4 regions of the Actinoallomurus vinaceus genome follow, and region 4 is predicted to be linked to each of the others. Evidence: predicted binding sites of a transcription regulator. Region 4 holds the regulator's gene; each other region holds the start of a gene.
What was found. Region 4 encodes LexA, which represses DNA repair genes until DNA is damaged. Its sites were predicted from a motif close to TCGAACANNTGTTCGA; they were not measured.

Region 1 (4,159 bases), on a different contig from region 4:
GGTCCTCTACCGCGAGGACCCGGCCGCCGACCGGTTCGCCTCCGTGGCCATCGAACCACCGACGACGCCGAGTTCGCCGGACCGCGGGTGAGGGACGGCCGTCGCCGCGGCCGCCCCTCTACCTTCCCCGCGCGGACGGTGGCATGCGCACCGGTCAGCCGCGAGGCTTGGCCGGGCCATCCCCGCCGGACTCGTCCCCACGGTGTCCCGGCGGCGGTGCCTGGGTCGTGCACGTCAGCGGAACACCCAACGGGACCAGGCGCTCGACGGAGCCCGGCCGTCCGTGCGTGACCGCCAGTTGGGAAGGCGACAGGTAGCCGATGAACAACTGCGTCCCGGCGGGCATCGCCGCGCGGTTGAAGACGAGCGTGACCCTGCCGTCGCTCCGCCGCTCCCCCGTCATGACGCGACGGACGCCGGGCCCGCCACCGCTGGGATCGAGGCGTCCGTCGTCCTGCGGGCCCTTGCAGAAGACGCCCTCCCTGATGAGCACCGGGAAGCCCGCCTGGCGCAGCGCCCGTTCGAGGCCCTCGTGGTCCTGGAAGTACCGCGCCTTGTCCCAGGTCACGCGGACGGTGCCGTGGCCATCGCCGTCCAGGGTGAACGCGGCGGTGCGGATGTGCACCGAGCCGGCACCGGTGGTGAGTCTCGCCTGGGGCGGGGCGGTCGCCGGGTGGCTGAGCGCCGGCACGCCGATCGCGAGACCGGCCACCGCCGCGGCGCCCGCTGCCCCACCGACGAGGCGACGCCGACGGTGCCGTACACGCCCCGCCGCCACGATCCGCTCGACCGGAGTATGCATACCGACCTGCTCGAACGAATTCTTCAGCGCGTCCAGCACCGCTGAGGTGTCCGTGTCCTGACTGCTCATGATCCGACCTCCCGGTCGTCGACGGTGACGAGATGGTCGCGAAGCGTCGTGACGGCCCGCGACAGGTGGGCGGTGACCGTTCCCGGAGCGATGCCGAGGATCTCGGCGGTGGTCCGGGTGTCGAGGTCGAGGAAGACCCGGAACGCGATCACCTCCCGCTGCCGCTGCGGCAGCCGACGAATCGCGGCGAGCAGCGCGGGGTCCAGGCCGGCGGAACCGGCCGAGGTGTCGGCGACCTCAAGGTCGCCCTCCAGCGCGACCTCCCGTCGACGACGGCGCCACCACGAGACCCGGGTGTTGAGCGCCGTCCGAACGATCCACGCGGGTGGCGCGGGGTGCCGGCTGACGCGATGCCACGACACCCAGGCCCGAGTGAACGCCTCGGCGACCAGATCCTCGGCCAGCTGCCGGTCGCCCACACTGGCCAGGACCGCCCGCAGGCACACGTCCCGGCTGGCTCTGTAGAACTCCTGGAACTCCAGCTGCTTCACATCCGCTACACGCTTTCAGCGCCCGATCCACTTACCTCCGGCACCCGAGAATCTCCCACCGGCGCGTCGTGACCGCGATGTCGAGCGGCGTCCGCCCCGGACCTTCGAGCCCCCGCCACAGCGAAAACGGGCGTCCAACCCCAGACGATCATCGAACGCATGTTCTAAGGTAGGTGCATGCGATGGGACGCGTTGTCACTGGACGGCGAGGAGCTGGGCCTGTTCGGGAGCCCCGTGACGGTCGACACGCCCGAATTCCGCGGGATCACCTTCCACGAGATCCGGGCCAAGTCGATCATCAACCAGGTCCCCGCAGCCTCCCGCGTGCCGTTCCAGTGGACCATCAACCCCTACCGGGGTTGCAGCCATGCATGTGTCTACTGCCTGTCCGGCGACACCCCGATCCTCATGGCGGACGGACGCACGAAGCCACTTCGCGAAATCCGAGTCGGCGACGCCGTGTACGGCACCGAGGTGGTCGGAAGTTACCGCCGCTATGTCGTCACCAAGGTCCTCGCGCACTGGAGCACCGTCAAGCCCGCATACAGGATCCACCTGGAGGACGGGACACAGTTGGTCGCGAGCGGCGATCACAGATTCCTGAGCGATCGCGGCTGGAAGTACGTCACAGGAACCGAATGCGGTGCCGACCGGCGGCCACACCTGACCCTGAAAAACAAGCTCATGGGAGTTGGATCCTTCGCCGAGCCACCCAAGAAAGACGCAGATTATCGATCCGGTTACCTGTGCGGAATGATCCGAGGAGACGGCCAACTCGCCTCGTATTCCTACCTCAGCGGCGATGTTCATCGCTTTCGACTTGTTCTGATAGACCACGAGGCCTTGGACCGCTCACGCACCTACCTTGACGGCCTCGGCGTTCCGACGATCGCGTTCACGTTTCAGAACGCCAAGCTCGGCCGTCAGCAGATTCCCGCCATTCGCAACCAGAGCAAGGCAGGTAACGCGGCCATCCGCCGGATCATCGTATGGCCCGCCGAAGCAACGACAGAGTGGCATAAAGGTTTCCTTGCCGGGATATTTGACGCCGAGGGAAGCTGTTCGAGAGGCGTTCTTCGAATATCGAACACCGACCAAGACATCATCGAGCACATCAGAGGCGGCCTCGAGCATCTCGGGTTCAACTACAGGATTGAGCAGCCGAAGAAGCCGGTGGGTCTACCGATCACCGTGATCCGGCTGCTGGGCGGCATCGCTGAGCGCCTCCGCTTCTTCCACACAGTGGATCCGGCGATCACCCGGAAGCGGGACATCGAAGGTTTGGCAATCAAGACCAGCGCCCGGCTAGGCGTAACATCCATCGAAGCCACCGGCCTGGACCTGCCGATGTACGACATCACCACCGGGACCGGCGACTTCATCGCCAACGGCGTCGTATCACATAACTGTTTCGCCCGCCGCACCCATGAATACCTGGACTTCGACTCGGGGCGGGATTTCGATAGCCAGATCGTCGTGAAGGTGAACGCTCCGGAACTGGTGCGCCGGGAGCTCGCCGCGCCGAAATGGGCCGGCGGGCACATCGCGATGGGCACCAACGTCGACTGCTACCAGCGGGCAGAGGGCCGCTACCAGCTGATGCCCGGCATCATCGAGGCGCTACGGGACGCCGCGAACCCCTTCTCGATCCTGACCAAGGGCTCGCTGATCCTGCGCGACCTGCCGCTGCTGGAAGAGGCCGCCGACCGCACCGACGTCGGCGCGGCGGTCTCCGTCGGCTTCGTCGACAAGGAGCTGTGGCGGCTGCTCGAGCCGGGCACGCCCAGCCCGCTCAAACGCCTCGAGGTCTGCGCGACGCTCAACGAGCACGGCATCGGATGCGGCGTGCTCATGGGCCCGATCGTCCCCTACCTCACCGACAGCCCGCGGCAGCTGGAGGCGGCCGTACGCCGCATCGCCGAGACCGGCGCCACCTCCATCTCGGCGATCGTCCTGCACCTACGCCCCGGCGCCCGCGAATGGTTCACCGCCTGGCTCCGCGAACACCACCCCGAACTCATCGCCCCCTACGCCCGCCTGTACGGCCGCGGCGCCTACGCACCAAAGGACTACCAGCACCGCATCGCCCAACGCGTCAAAGACCTCGCCGACAAGTACGACATCGGCGGACGCCGCAACGTCCGCCGCATGCCCACCCCGCCCCCCTCCCCCACGCAGCCTCCCGAGCCCGAACAACTCACCCTGCTGTAAATACGCCGCGCCCTTTCCGGTGATCTGATGGAGAGATCAACTCTGGACACCTCTCAGGGCAAGTGATTTGATGACTTAATCACTAGCCCCTGAGGTGACGATGAGCGGCGAAGTGGCCCGACCGACCCTGTCCGACGCACTCACGGAACAGATCCTTGACCTGATCCGTACGGACGGTCTGCGCCCCGGCGACCGGCTGCCCTCCACCCGCGAGCTGTCACAGCGTTTCGCGGTGACCGTTCCGACGCTACGAGAGGCACTGCGACGGCTGGAGGTAACGGGCACCATTCAGATGCGACATGGTTCGGGCATTTACGTCGGCGCCGACCTGGACCGCGTGGTGCTGCCCAACCCCAACGTCCGGGACCTGCGCGGTGAACGAGTGATGCAACTCCTGGAGACACGCCTTCTCATCGAGCCGCAGGCGGCCGAGCTCGCGGCCCGCCGTGCCGAGCCCGAGGCCGTGGCCCGGATGCGGGCCGTCCTCGGCGAGGCCGGCAGGCACCTTTGCGGCGAGGACGCGGCGCTGCATCTGGCCAATATGGACTTCCACCGGGCCGCCGGGCTGGCGGCCGGGAACGGCGTG
Region 2 (4,159 bases), on a different contig from region 4:
CGTGGCCAAGGACTACGTCATGGCCGAGCTGGACGGTCGCACGGTCGAGCAGGCCCTCGCCGACGGCGTCGCCGCCAAGGACGTGTGGCGGGCCGTCTGCGCCACCTTCGACGTCGCACAGCGTCTCCGCTGAGCCTTCGGCGCGCGTCGCGGAAGGACGTCAGCGGCTCTGGGCGGATGGGGTAGGGCCTGAAGTCATCACCCTCGTCGCTCAGCTCGTGGGCGCGCTCCTCTGCTCCTCATCGCCGCCGGGTGCGGGTACGGCTCCGGCTGCGACTCGTCGACCCGTGGTTCGACCCGCTGGTCGAGTGATGTGTCGTGCTCTTCGTGCGCGTCGTGACTTTCCGGGAGCCGCGCTGGAGCACCCGGCCGCCCCGCGAGACGATCTTCCCTCGCGGACGGGTCCAGATGCCCCGGGAGACGTACCCGCTGCGGTACCGCCCCCGGTAGTACCAGCGGTAACGGCCGCCCGTGCCGCCGTTGTCGCAGTACCGGTCGGAGACGACGCGGTACGAGGAGCCGGCCGGCGCCCACGTGTCAACGCAGTAGGCGTTCGTCGGACGCGAGGAACAGGCGACGAGCGAGAGCGACAGCACGCTCACGACGGTGAGGTACACGGCGCCGGAGCGCGCGAGCCGCCGGGGGACATTCGGGCGCATTGCCGCGAGCCTCCGCAGAAGGGATCAAATGCCCGGCAAGTGTAGGGCCGGGATCCCCGGCGGGGCACTACCTGATCGGGAAGCTCAGGTACAGATCCGCCGGCTCGGCGACCGACGGCAGATCGCTGACCTGTCCGTCGCCGACCTCGACCACCCGCCAGACCCCGTCCGCTCGCCGGGCCAGGTCCGTGGTGATGAACCGGCAGCCCAGCGCCCGTACGCACGGGGCGATCGGGTCCGCCTGCGGACGGGGGTGCCGGTCCGGCGTGTCCGGGTGCGGCCCCATCAGCACCGGCTCGCCGTCGACCCACCACACGCGCGCCTCGCCGTCCTCGAGCCGCTCGTACTCGCGGATGACGATGCCGCCGGCGAGGAAGTCGCCCTGCCTCTCGATGAAGCGCGCCACCACCGCGTGCAGCCGCTCCACGTCGGCGAGCTCGGGGATGAAACAGGCCTCGTCCCACTCGTGCTTGCGCGACTTCACGTAGTCCTTCACGACCGCCGGCCCGGAGCCCAGCGGGCGTACGAGCTCGGCGAGCTTGTCCGCCGCCGGCGTCGCACCGGGGGACAGGGGCAGCCATACGCTCGCCGGGGTGACGCCCGCGAAAGTGTCGTACCAGCCGGGCAGTTCGTGCGCCTTCTCATAGCCGTCCGGCGGGACCGCCAGCACGACGTTCCGGGCGGCCAGGGCGGCCGCGAGGGCGGCGTACTGCGCCGAGGTGGTCATCCAGCCGCGGTACCACGTCGTCCCCAGCCCGTCGGGCACCTGGCGTACGGCCGTGGCCGCGTCACCGCGCTGCAGCGCGTCGTGGTCGATGAGCGCGACGGATCCGCCGAGCGCGCGTACGGCCTCGGCCTCCCGGGCGAAGTGCTCATCGACCCGCCGGGGATTCAGCGGGTCGGCGCACATGAGGATGGTCACCGGCATGATCCTGACCCTCAGCGTAGGGCAAGAGCCCCCGTCTTTCCCCGGGGAATCGGCGCGTCCGTTCATGATCGAACGTGTGTTCGGCTAGAGTGAAGGAAGCGACGACATTGTCCACAGTGGTGGCCGGGCCCTCGAAAAATGTCGGCGGGTCCCCGTAACGTCGCTCCCGACAACAGCAGGCATCGACCCGACAGGGACACCTCACATGGCAGCAAACGATCGCGAGAAGGCCCTCGAGGCGGCGCTCGCGCAGATCGAGCGGCAGTTCGGCAAGGGTTCCGTCATGCGGCTGGGCCAGGAGGGACGCCCCCCGGTCGAGGTGATCCCGACCGGTTCCATCGCCCTCGACGTCGCCCTGGGCATCGGCGGTCTTCCGCGCGGCCGTGTGGTCGAGATCTACGGACCGGAGTCCTCCGGTAAGACGTCCCTCGCCCTGCACGCCGTGGCCAGCGCGCAGAAGGCGGGCGGCATCGCGGCGTTCGTGGACGCCGAGCACGCGCTCGACCCCGAGTACGCGAAGAAGATCGGCGTCGACATCGACGCCCTCCTCGTCTCCCAGCCCGACACGGGTGAGCAGGCCCTCGAGATCACCGACATGCTGATCCGCTCCGGCGCGATCGACGTCGTCGTCATCGACTCCGTCGCGGCCCTCGTGCCCCGCGCGGAGATCGAGGGCGAGATGGGCGACAGCCACGTCGGCCTCCAGGCCCGCCTCATGTCCCAGGCCCTCCGCAAGCTCACCGGTGCCATCAACCAGACCAAGACCACGGCGATCTTCATCAACCAGCTGCGGGAAAAGGTCGGCGTCATGTTCGGCTCGCCCGAGACGACCACCGGTGGTAAGGCGCTGAAGTTCTACGCGTCGGTCCGGCTGGACGTGCGGCGGATCGAGACGATGAAGGACGGCACGGACGCGGTCGGCAACCGCACGCGCGTCAAGGTCGTCAAGAACAAGATGGCCCCGCCGTTCAAGGTGGCCGACTTCGACATCCTCTACGGCGTCGGCATCAGCCGCGAGGGCGGCCTGATCGACATGGGCGTCGAGCACGGCTTCGTGCGCAAGTCCGGCGCCTGGTACACCTACGAGAACGACCAGCTCGGCCAGGGCAAGGAGAACGCCCGGCGGTTCCTCAAGGAGAACCCGGACATGGCCGACGAGATCGAGAAGAAGATCAAGGAGAAGCTCGGCGTGGGTCCGCGGCTCGACGCCGAGGCCGAGCCGGCGGGTGCTCCCGCGGCCCCGGCGGCGGCCGCGCCGGCCGCTGCGGCCAAGGCCGCGCCGGCCAAGCGGGCGGCGAAGACCCCGAAGCCGGGAGACGTGTGATCCCGGGTCGCCCTTTGCGAGGCCCCGAGAGGCTGACCCATGAACGCTCCCGAAGGGCGGCACGTGAGTGCCCCGGGGGACGTGGGATGAGCGTCCCCGAGTGGCGGAGCGTCATCGTCACCGGAGGACGGCATGTGAGTGCCCGAAGGGACGTCGTATGAACGGCCGCCGAGGGGCGGTGAGCGCCTCCGGAGGGCGTCACGTGAGCGCCCCGGGAGGGTGGCCCGTGCGTGCTCCCGAGGGGCGTTGGAGCGCCCTCGAGAAGCGGCGCGTCAGCGCTCCCCGGAGGGCGTCTCATGAGTGCTCCTGACGAGCGTTCCACGGACACTCCCGAGGGGTGGCGGCGTCCCGCTCCGCGCCGGGCGGATCCCGGCTCGGAGATCTTCCCTGGTGACGCCGCCACCGCTCAGGAGGACGACGGCGGCGGTGCGCCCGCCCGCGGCGGATCGGCGCGGCGGGGCCGGAGGCGCGGCAAGGGCCGCCGTCCCGAGGGGGCGACGTCCGGCCGCTCCCGCGAGGGGGCCGCGCCTGGGCGCTTTCCCGAGGGACCGACACCCGGGAGCGCCGCGGCCCAGGGGCCGCCCGCCGACCCGGAGGCGGTGGCGCGCGAGATCTGCCTGCGGCAGCTGTCGTTCGCCCCGAAGACCCGGGCACAGCTCGCCGACGCGCTGCGCCGCAAGGGCGTGCCCGACGACGTCGCGGAGCGAGTGCTGAGCCGCTATTCCGAGGTCGGGCTGATCGACGACGCGGCCTTCGCACGGGCCTGGGTGGAGTCGCGCCATGCCGGTCGTGGGCTGGCCCGGCGGGCGCTCGCGGCCGAGCTGCGGCAGCGCGGCGTCGCCGACGAGACGGTCAGCGAGGCGATGGAGGAGCTCGGCCCGGAGCAGGAGGAGGCGGCGGCCCGCGAGCTCGTCGCCCGCAGACTGCCCGGCACCCGCGGCCTGGACCCGGTCAAGCGCACCCGGCGGCTGATGGGCATGCTCGCGCGCAAGGGCTACTCCGGCGGCCTCGCGTACCGCGTGGTCCGTGAGGCGCTCGAGGCCGAGGGCGCCGACGACCTTCCTGACCTGTCGTTTGACGACTGATCGTCCGCGCGCCGGCGTCGCGGTGTTCGCCGCCGCCGGTGAACCGGTCGGCACGTGCGGGCACCGTCGGCCGTACGGCCTTCACCGCACGTCTGGCCGACGGGTCGGATCGTTGTCAGGACCCGCCGTCCCTGACATGGCCGTGACATGGACCGTGACAAGA
Region 3 (4,159 bases), on a different contig from region 4:
AGTCCACCATGCCGGGAAGCATCGACCTGCCGCCCACCGCCGAGCCCACGACGCCGCACGTACGCACCGCCGACGCCAAGACCTGGCTCCACGCGCTCGCCGGCAAGTGGAGTCAGGACGCGGGGAAGGACTACTTCCAGTTCCAGCCCGACGGCACCGGCCAGTGGATGGCTTTCGGCCAGAAACTGTGGAGCGGTAAGGCCACCCCGCGAGACGCGACGACCTTCGACCTGTCCGACCGTACCGGCCAGGGCGCCTCGTACTGGCGGGTCGAGCTGGTGAACGGAGGCAAGAAGCTGTTCTTCGTCGGCCTCCAGAAGACCTACCGCAAGGCGTAGTAGCCAGGCCTCAGGTCTCGGCCAGGTCCTCGAGGACGTCGAGCGCCGAGACCAGCGCCGCGCGTTGCGCGGGAGACAGGGTGCCGAGCCGCTCGACGAGGAACGCCGACCGCTCGGTGCGCAGCTGTTCGAGCTGGCGGCGGCCCTCCGGGGTGATCTCCAGGAGGGTGGCCCGCCGGTCGTCGACGTCGGGAGTGCGACGCAGCAGGGCCTGGGCCTCCAGGGACGCGACCAGACGGCTCTGCGTCGGCGCGCTGACGCCCTCGGCGGCGGCCAGGTCACCGAGGCGCACCGGGCCGAGCGTCTCCACGCTGGCGAGGGTCGAGGCCTGGCTGGATGTCAGCGTCTGCGGGCCGTGCTGGCGGAGGCGACGGCTCAGCCGGCCCAATGTCATGCGCAGCCGTGCCGCGAGCTCCACGTCCGTCAGACCCTCGGTCTCGGCCACCTGCCTGGTCACGCCCGTCATGCCCCTTTACCCGGCTAGCGTCCCCGGCGTGCTCCGCACGCCCGTCTCCACCAATCATCCCCTCATCGCGGCCGCCGATGTACCGATCCGCGGCCTGAAGGATCTCACCGGTGTACCGACCAACGTCCGGTATGTGCCGATCGTGGCGCATTGTGGCCGGGATCACCAGCCCCGGGCCCAGGACCGGAGGGCCGGACACGCGATCACCAGCCTCGGGCGCGCCACTCCTTGAGGTGCGGGCGTTCGCGGCCGAGCGTGGTGTCCTTGCCGTGGCCCGGATAGATCCACGTCTCGTCCGGCAGGGTGCCGAAGACCCGCTCTTCGAGGTCGTCCATCAGCCGGCCGAACAGCGTCGCGTCGCCCCAGGTGTTGCCCGGTCCGCCCGGGAACAGGCTGTCGCCGGTGAACAGGTGCGGCGTGTCGCCGTCGCCGTACAGCAACGCGATCGACCCGGGGGTGTGGCCGCGCAGGTGGATCACGGACAGGGTGTTCTGCCCGACGCGGACGGTGCCGCCGTGCCGAACCGGCTCGGTGACCGGCAGCGGCAGGGCCTCGGCGTCGTCGGGGTGGGCCACGACCGACGGATGCGTCGCGTCGACGACGGCGCCGAGCGCGCCCCAGTGGTCCTGGTGGCGATGCGTCGTGACGACACGGGAGAGGGGGGCGTCGCCGAGGAGCTCGAGCAGCCGCTCCGGCTCGGCGGCGGCGTCGATCAGGACCTGCTCGCCCGTGGCGGTACAACGCAGCAGGTAGGCGTTGTTGTCGAACGGCCCGACGGCCAGTTTGGTGATCGTCAGGCCAGGCAGCTCGCGCATGTCGGGGGGACCGCCGACCTCGACATCGCCTGTGTAGGACACGCGCTCTCCTTCCAGTCTGTCATCGGGGACATGGCCGCTGACCCGCTCATCCTTTCACCCCCGAGACGCTCGGCGCTCGGTCCGTCGGATGCCCGTGGCGGTGCCCGGGCCCGCATCATCCGCCGCGCGCTGCGCCGGATGGAGCCGTTCCCGTTCGAGCGGGTGTACGGCGGCTGGTGGGGCCGGATCGTCTCCGCCGACGGGGCCGGCACCGTACACCGGTCGGCCGAGCGCTACCTCGACCATGCCCTCGACGACCGGCCCGAATGATCTACCCGTCCGTCTCCTGAGCCTCGTGCGTTTCGGTGGCGATCTCTCTTCGAACACGTGTACGGTTTCGATGCGACGAGGGGCCCGCCGTGTGCGGCGTCCGGAAGAAACCGGCCTGTCTCCTCGTTAGCCTGAAGCTGACTGTCTCTCAACCAGGCCCTAGGGGATAGCGGATACGCCGTGGCTGACCGTCTCATCGTGCGCGGAGCGCGTGAACACAACCTCAAAGACGTCTCACTCGATCTTCCGCGCGACGCGCTGATCGTGTTCACCGGCATGTCCGGCTCCGGGAAGTCCAGCCTGGCGTTCGACACGATCTTCGCGGAAGGCCAGCGCCGCTACGTCGAGTCCCTGTCGGCGTACGCCCGTCAGTTCCTCGGCCAGATGGACAAGCCCGACGTCGACTTCATCGAGGGGCTGTCCCCGGCGGTCTCGATCGACCAGAAGTCGACGTCCAAGAACCCCCGCTCGACCGTCGGCACCATCACCGAGGTCTACGACTACCTCCGTCTGCTGTGGGCCCGCATCGGGCACCCGCACTGCCCGATCTGCGGCCGCACGATCTCCAAGCAGACGCCCCAGCAGATCGTCGACCGGGTGATGGAGTTCGAGGAGGGCACCCGGTTCCAGGTGCTCGCCCCCGTCATCCGCGGCCGCAAGGGCGAATACGCCGAGCTGTTCCGCGACATGCAGACCAAGGGCTTCTCCCGCGCCCGCGTCGACGGCAACCTCGTACGCCTCGACGAGGCGCCCAAGCTCAAGAAGTACGAGAAGCACGACATCGAGGTCGTCGTCGACCGGCTGAGCGTCAAGGAGGGCTCGCGCCGTCGGCTCGCCGACTCGATCGAGACGGCGCTCGGCCTCACCGGCGGCACGGTCATCCTCGACTTCGTCGACCTGCCCGAGGACGACGAGCAGCGCGAGCGGATGTTCTCCGAGCACCTCTACTGCCCGTACGACGACCTGTCCTTCGACGAGCTCGAGCCGCGCTCCTTCTCGTTCAACTCCCCGTACGGCGCCTGTCCCGACTGCACCGGCCTGGGCACTCGCATGGAGGTCGACCCGGAGCTGCTCGTACCCGACCCGGAGAAGACCCTCGAGGAGGGGGCGATCTCTCCGTGGTCGAACGGCCACATCAGCGACTACTTCCTGCGGCTCCTCGGTGCGCTCGGCGACGCGCTGGGTTTCGGCCTCGACACGCCCTGGGAGCGGCTCCCGGCCAAGGCCCGCAAGGCGGTCCTGCAGGGCCACGACACGCAGGTGCACGTCAGCTACCGCAACCGGTACGGCCGGCTGCGCTCCTACTACACGACCTACGAGGGCGTGATCCCGTACGTCCAGCGGCGCCACTCCGAGGCGGAGAGCGACTCCAGCCGGGAGCGGTTCGAGGGCTACATGCGGGAGATCCCGTGCCCGTCGTGCGAGGGCAAACGGCTCAAGCCCGTCGTCCTCGCCGTCACGGTCAACGACCGGTCGATCGCCGACGTGGCCGCCATGCCGATCGGGGAGTGCGCGAAGTTCCTGCTCAACATGGAGCTGAGCGAGCGGGAGAAGCACATCGCCGAGGCGGTGCTCAAGGAGATCAACGCCCGGCTCGGCTTCCTGCTCGACGTCGGCCTCGACTACCTCAGCCTGGACCGGGCGTCGGCGACCCTGGCCGGCGGTGAGGCGCAGCGCATCCGCCTGGCCACTCAGATCGGCTCCGGGCTGGTCGGCGTGCTGTACGTCCTGGACGAGCCGTCCATCGGGCTGCACCAGCGCGACAACCACCGCCTGCTCGAGACGCTGATCCGGCTGCGCGACATCGGCAACACCCTCATCGTCGTCGAGCACGACGAGGACACCATCCGGGCCGCCGACTGGGTCGTGGACATCGGCCCGGGAGCGGGCGAGCACGGCGGCCAGATCGTCGTCAGCGGCCCGGTCGAGGAGCTCCTGGCCGACGAGAGCTCGATGACCGGGGCGTACATCTCCGGCCGCAAGGAGATCGCCGTCCCGGCGGCCCGCCGCAAGCGCCAGCGCGGGCGCGAGCTGGTCGTCAAGGGCGCCCGCGAGCACAACCTGCGCGACATCGACGTCGCGTTCCCGCTCGGCGTCTTCACCGCCGTCACCGGCGTGTCGGGGTCGGGCAAGTCGACGCTGGTCAACGACATCCTCTACACCTCGCTGGCCAAGCAGCTCCACGGCGCCCGCACGGTGCCCGGCCGGCACAAGCGGATCAACGGGGT
Region 4 (4,159 bases):
TCGCGCAGGGCGCGGATCTTGTCCTCTTCGCGCGCCTTGGTCTCGATGAACTCCTCGACGTCGGGGTGGTCCACGTCCAGAACGACCATCTTCGCCGCGCGGCGGGTCGCGCCACCGGACTTGATGGTGCCCGCGGAGGCGTCGGCGCCGCGCATGAACGACACCGGGCCGCTCGCGGTGCCGCCGGAGGACAGCAGCTCCTTGCTGGAGCGGATGCGGGAGAGGTTCACACCCGACCCGGAGCCGCCCTTGAAGATCACACCCTCTTCCTTGTACCAGTCCAGGATCGACTCCATCGTGTCGTCCACGGACAGGATGAAGCAGGCGCTGACCTGCTGCGGGGAGGCCGTGCCGACGTTGAACCAGACCGGCGAGTTGAAGCTGAACACCTGGTTGACCAGGGCGTGCTTCAGCTCGTGGTCGAAGATCTCGGCGTCCTCGTCGGAGGCGAAGTAGCCGTTCTTGATGCCGGTCTCGGTGTAGACCCCGACGACCCGGTCGACCAGCTGCTTGAGGCTCCACTCGCGCTGCGGGGTGCCCACGGCGCCGCGGAAGTACTTCGACGTGACGATGTTGACCGCGTTGACCGACCAGGACGTGGGGAACTCGACGCCCTTCTGCTCGAAGTTCACCGACCCGTCGCGCCAGTTGGTCATGACGACGTCACGCCGCTCCCACTTGACGTCGTCATACGGGTGGACGCCCGGCCGCGTGAAGATGCGCTCCATCTTCACGCCCTTGCGGCTCGCCTTACCCCGTCGGGCTGAGCCGCTCACCGTCTCTGTCATGACATCCCCCTTCTCGGGCACACCAGGCCCACCTCCAGGATTACCCGTACAGCCCGCGGCGCGGGCGCCGCCCTACGACCGGGCGTCGCCGCCGTTCGCCACGCGCAGCGATTCGATTTCCTTGGCGAAGTCGTCGAGCGTCTCGAACCCCCGGTAGACGGAGGCGAATCGCAGGTACGCGACCTCGTCGAGTTCGCGGAGCGGACCGAGGATCGCCAGCCCGATCTGGTGCGAGGGGATCTCGGCGTTCCCCGTCGCCCGGATCGCCTCCTCGACCCGCTGGCCGAGCATGGCGAGGGCGTCCTCGTTGACGGGACGGCCCTGACACGCCCGGCGCACTCCGGCGATGATCTTGTCCCGGGAGAACGGCTCGGTGACGCCGCTGCGCTTGGCGACCATCATGAGCACCGTCTCCTGGGTGGTGAAGCGACGACCGCACTCCGGGCACGAACGACGGCGCCGGATGGCGGCTCCGTCGTCGGTGACGCGGCTGTCGATGACTCTGCTGTCGGTGTGTCGGCAGAACGGGCAGTGCATGCCTCCGGACTCCTCCCCCTGACAGCGGGTCACGCGCTCACCACGCGAACCTCACCTTGTAACCACAACCTATGGTGAACTACATCCATGTAACTACTAGATGTTGTGGTCCAACCGTAGAGCCCGACCGAGGGCATCGCAACCCGCTTGAGGCACCCGGCGCGAAGAGGCCGCCCACGAGGGGATCCACCGCCTCTACCGGCGTGTCGCGCCCTCCGCCCGGCGCGGCGATCCGCCGCCAGGGCACGCCTCACCTCATTGACCTGCGGCGACGCCGCCGACAGCCGAAACGGTGAAGTGGATCACATTGCGCCGGCGTTCTCGCGCGGGCGCATCCCCGAACCCCAAGCCTGCCATGCCCCGCCCGGGAGCACGACGGCGGCCACCCCCTTCCGAGCGCCGGCCATAGGACGGCGCCCGGCGATCACACCCGCCCTTCACCAACGCGCGGCAAGGAATTATTATCGAACGCATGTACGAACTAAAGACGACATAGCCCGGACCGTAAAATTCCACATTTTTCGAACACCTGTTTGATCATTTCCCGGAGAAGCGATAACGTCGCTCTACGGGAGTGAAATACCGGCGGCCGCACGTCACCGCAGAAGACATCCATCGGAGACACCATGAGCAAGGTTCGGGAAATGCCGGACGGCCCAGGCGACGAGAGCGGACTGACCGTCCGCCAACGCAAGGTGCTGGAGGTGATCAGGGACTCGGTCCAGCGGCGCGGCTACCCGCCGTCGATGCGCGAGATCGGCGAGGCCGTCGGGCTGACCAGCACCTCGAGCGTCTCCCACCAGCTCCGGACACTGCAGCGCAAGGGCTTCCTGCTGCGCGACCCGAACCGGCCGCGCGCGGTGGTCGTCCGCATGCCCGGATCCTCGGCGGTCGCCACCGAGTCCGACCACGAGGCGTACGAGATCACCAACGGCCAGGAGGCCCCGGCGCGCCCCGCCCCCGCGTACGTCCCGCTCGTCGGCCGCATCGCCGCCGGTGGCCCGATCCTCGCCGAGGAGGCCGTCGAGGACGTCTTCGCGCTGCCGAGACAGCTCGTCGGCGAGGGCACGCACTTCCTGCTGAACGTCACCGGTGACTCGATGATCGAGGCCGCCATCGCCGACGGCGACTGGGTCGTCGTGCGTCAGCAGCCCGTCGCGGAGAACGGCGACATCGTGGCCGCGATGATCGACGGCGAGGCCACCGTCAAGACGCTCAAGCGGCGCGACGACAAGGTCTGGCTGATGCCGCACAACCCGGCGTACGACCCCATCCCCGGCGACGACGCCACGATCCTCGGCCGCGTGGTGGCGGTCCTGCGCAAGATGTGATCCCACCCGGGTCGGCGACGTCGCACCGACCCGGGTGGATCCGCCCGTCAGGCGGGCACGATGTTCACGATCTTCGGAGCGCGCACGATGACCTTGCGGACGCCCCGGTCGCCCAGTGCCGCCCGGATCTTCTCCGAGTCCAGGGCCAGCCGCTCCAGGTCGCCCTCGGCGATGTCCGGAGACACCTCCAGACGGTCGCGGACCTTGCCCGCGACCTGTACGACACAGGTGACCGACTCCTGGACCAGCAGCGCCGGCTCGGCCGTCGGCCAGCCCGCCTTGGCCACCGGAGCCGTACGGCCCAGCCGCTCCCACATCTCATCGGCGGTGTACGGCGTGACCAGCGACAGCATGACCGCCAGGGTCTCGGCCGCCTCCCGCACCGCCGGGTCACCGGCCCCGGCGCCCGTGTCGATGGCCTTGCGCGCGGCGGACGTCAGCTCCATCATCCGCGCGATCGCCACGTTGTAGCGGTGCGCCTCGACCAGCCGGGTGACCTCGTCGATCGTCCGGTGCGTCGCCTTGCGCAGCTCGACGTCGCCCGTGGCGGGGTCGGCCCCCGGCGCGGACGTCACGTCGGCGGCCACGCGGAAGACCCGGGCCAGGAACTTCACCGAACCGGACGGGGACACGTCGGCCCAGTCGATGTCGTCCTCCGGCGGCCCCGAGAAGAGCATCGTCAGGCGTACGGCGTCGACGCCGTACTCGGCGATCTGCTCGCCCAGGTCGACCAGGTTGCCGGTCGACTTCGACATCGCCTTGCTGTTCAGGATGACCTGGCCCTGGTTGACCAGCCGCTTGAACGGCTCGGTGAAGTCGACCATCCCCATGTCGTACAGCACCTTGGTGAAGAACCGCGCGTACAGCAGGTGCAGGATGGCGTGCTCGACGCCTCCGGTGTACTGGTCGGCCGGCATCCACCGGCGGACCTGCTCGACGTCGAACGGGCCGTCCTCGTACCCGGGGGAGCAGTACCGCAGGAAGTACCAGGACGAGTCGACGAAGGTGTCCATCGTGTCGGTGTCGCGCTTGGCCGCGCCGCCGCACTTGGGGCAGGTGACGTTCACCCAGTTCTCGGCGGCCGCCAGCGGCGACACGCCCTTCGGCGCCAGGTCGGCGCCGCGCAGGTCGTCCGGCAGGCGCACGGGCAGCTGCTCGTCCGGGACCGGGACCTCGCCGCACGACTCGCAGTGGATGATCGGGATCGGGGTGCCCCAGAACCGCTGCCGGGAGATCAGCCAGTCGCGCAGCCGGTAGTTGACGGAGGCCTTGCCCAGGCCCTTCTCCTCGAGGACCTCGACGATTCGCGGGATGGCGGCGGACTTGGTCAGGCCGTCCAGCGGACCGGAGTTGGTCAGCTCGCCCTCGCCCGGGGTGGCGACCCCGGTCTCGGCCGGGTCCGACTCCCCCGTCTGGACGACGACACGGACCGGCAGGCCGAACCTGCGGGCGAAGTCCAGGTCGCGCTGGTCGTGGGCGGGCACCGCCATGATCGCGCCGTGG

Region 1: the regulator LexA is predicted to act here: its motif matches at 1,514-1,529, upstream of ABEA24_RS07560 (intein-containing Rv2578c family radical SAM protein).
Region 2: the regulator LexA is predicted to act here: its motif matches at 1,656-1,671, upstream of recA (recombinase RecA).
Region 3: the regulator LexA is predicted to act here: its motif matches at 1,981-1,996, upstream of uvrA (excinuclease ABC subunit UvrA).

The regions. Positions count from the first base shown of each region.
Region 1 is NZ_BAABHK010000002.1:299,984-304,142, forward strand. Features, by position in the region: gene ABEA24_RS07545 (hypothetical protein) at 1-91, shown strand, start outside; gene ABEA24_RS07550 (hypothetical protein) at 155-871, opposite strand; gene ABEA24_RS07555 (sigma-70 family RNA polymerase sigma factor) at 868-1,362, opposite strand; gene ABEA24_RS07560 (intein-containing Rv2578c family radical SAM protein) at 1,540-3,573, shown strand; gene ABEA24_RS07565 (FadR/GntR family transcriptional regulator) at 3,674-4,159, shown strand, end outside.
Region 2 is NZ_BAABHK010000004.1:211,774-215,932, reverse strand. Features, by position in the region: gene ABEA24_RS16165 (DUF3046 domain-containing protein) at 1-133, shown strand, start outside; gene ABEA24_RS16160 (hypothetical protein) at 240-659, opposite strand; gene ABEA24_RS16155 (ATP-grasp domain-containing protein) at 727-1,587, opposite strand; gene recA (recombinase RecA) at 1,793-2,911, shown strand; gene recX (recombination regulator RecX) at 3,208-3,996, shown strand.
Region 3 is NZ_BAABHK010000012.1:21,631-25,789, forward strand. Features, by position in the region: gene ABEA24_RS34635 (hypothetical protein) at 1-338, shown strand, start outside; gene ABEA24_RS34640 (MarR family winged helix-turn-helix transcriptional regulator) at 349-795, opposite strand; gene ABEA24_RS34645 (MBL fold metallo-hydrolase) at 1,008-1,661, opposite strand; gene ABEA24_RS34650 (hypothetical protein) at 1,692-1,931, shown strand; gene uvrA (excinuclease ABC subunit UvrA) at 2,112-4,159, shown strand, end outside.
Region 4 is NZ_BAABHK010000006.1:27,085-31,243, reverse strand. Features, by position in the region: gene ABEA24_RS21760 (vitamin B12-dependent ribonucleotide reductase) at 1-788, opposite strand, end outside; gene nrdR (transcriptional regulator NrdR) at 861-1,325, opposite strand; gene lexA (transcriptional repressor LexA) at 1,952-2,656, shown strand; gene leuS (leucine--tRNA ligase) at 2,704-4,159, opposite strand, start outside.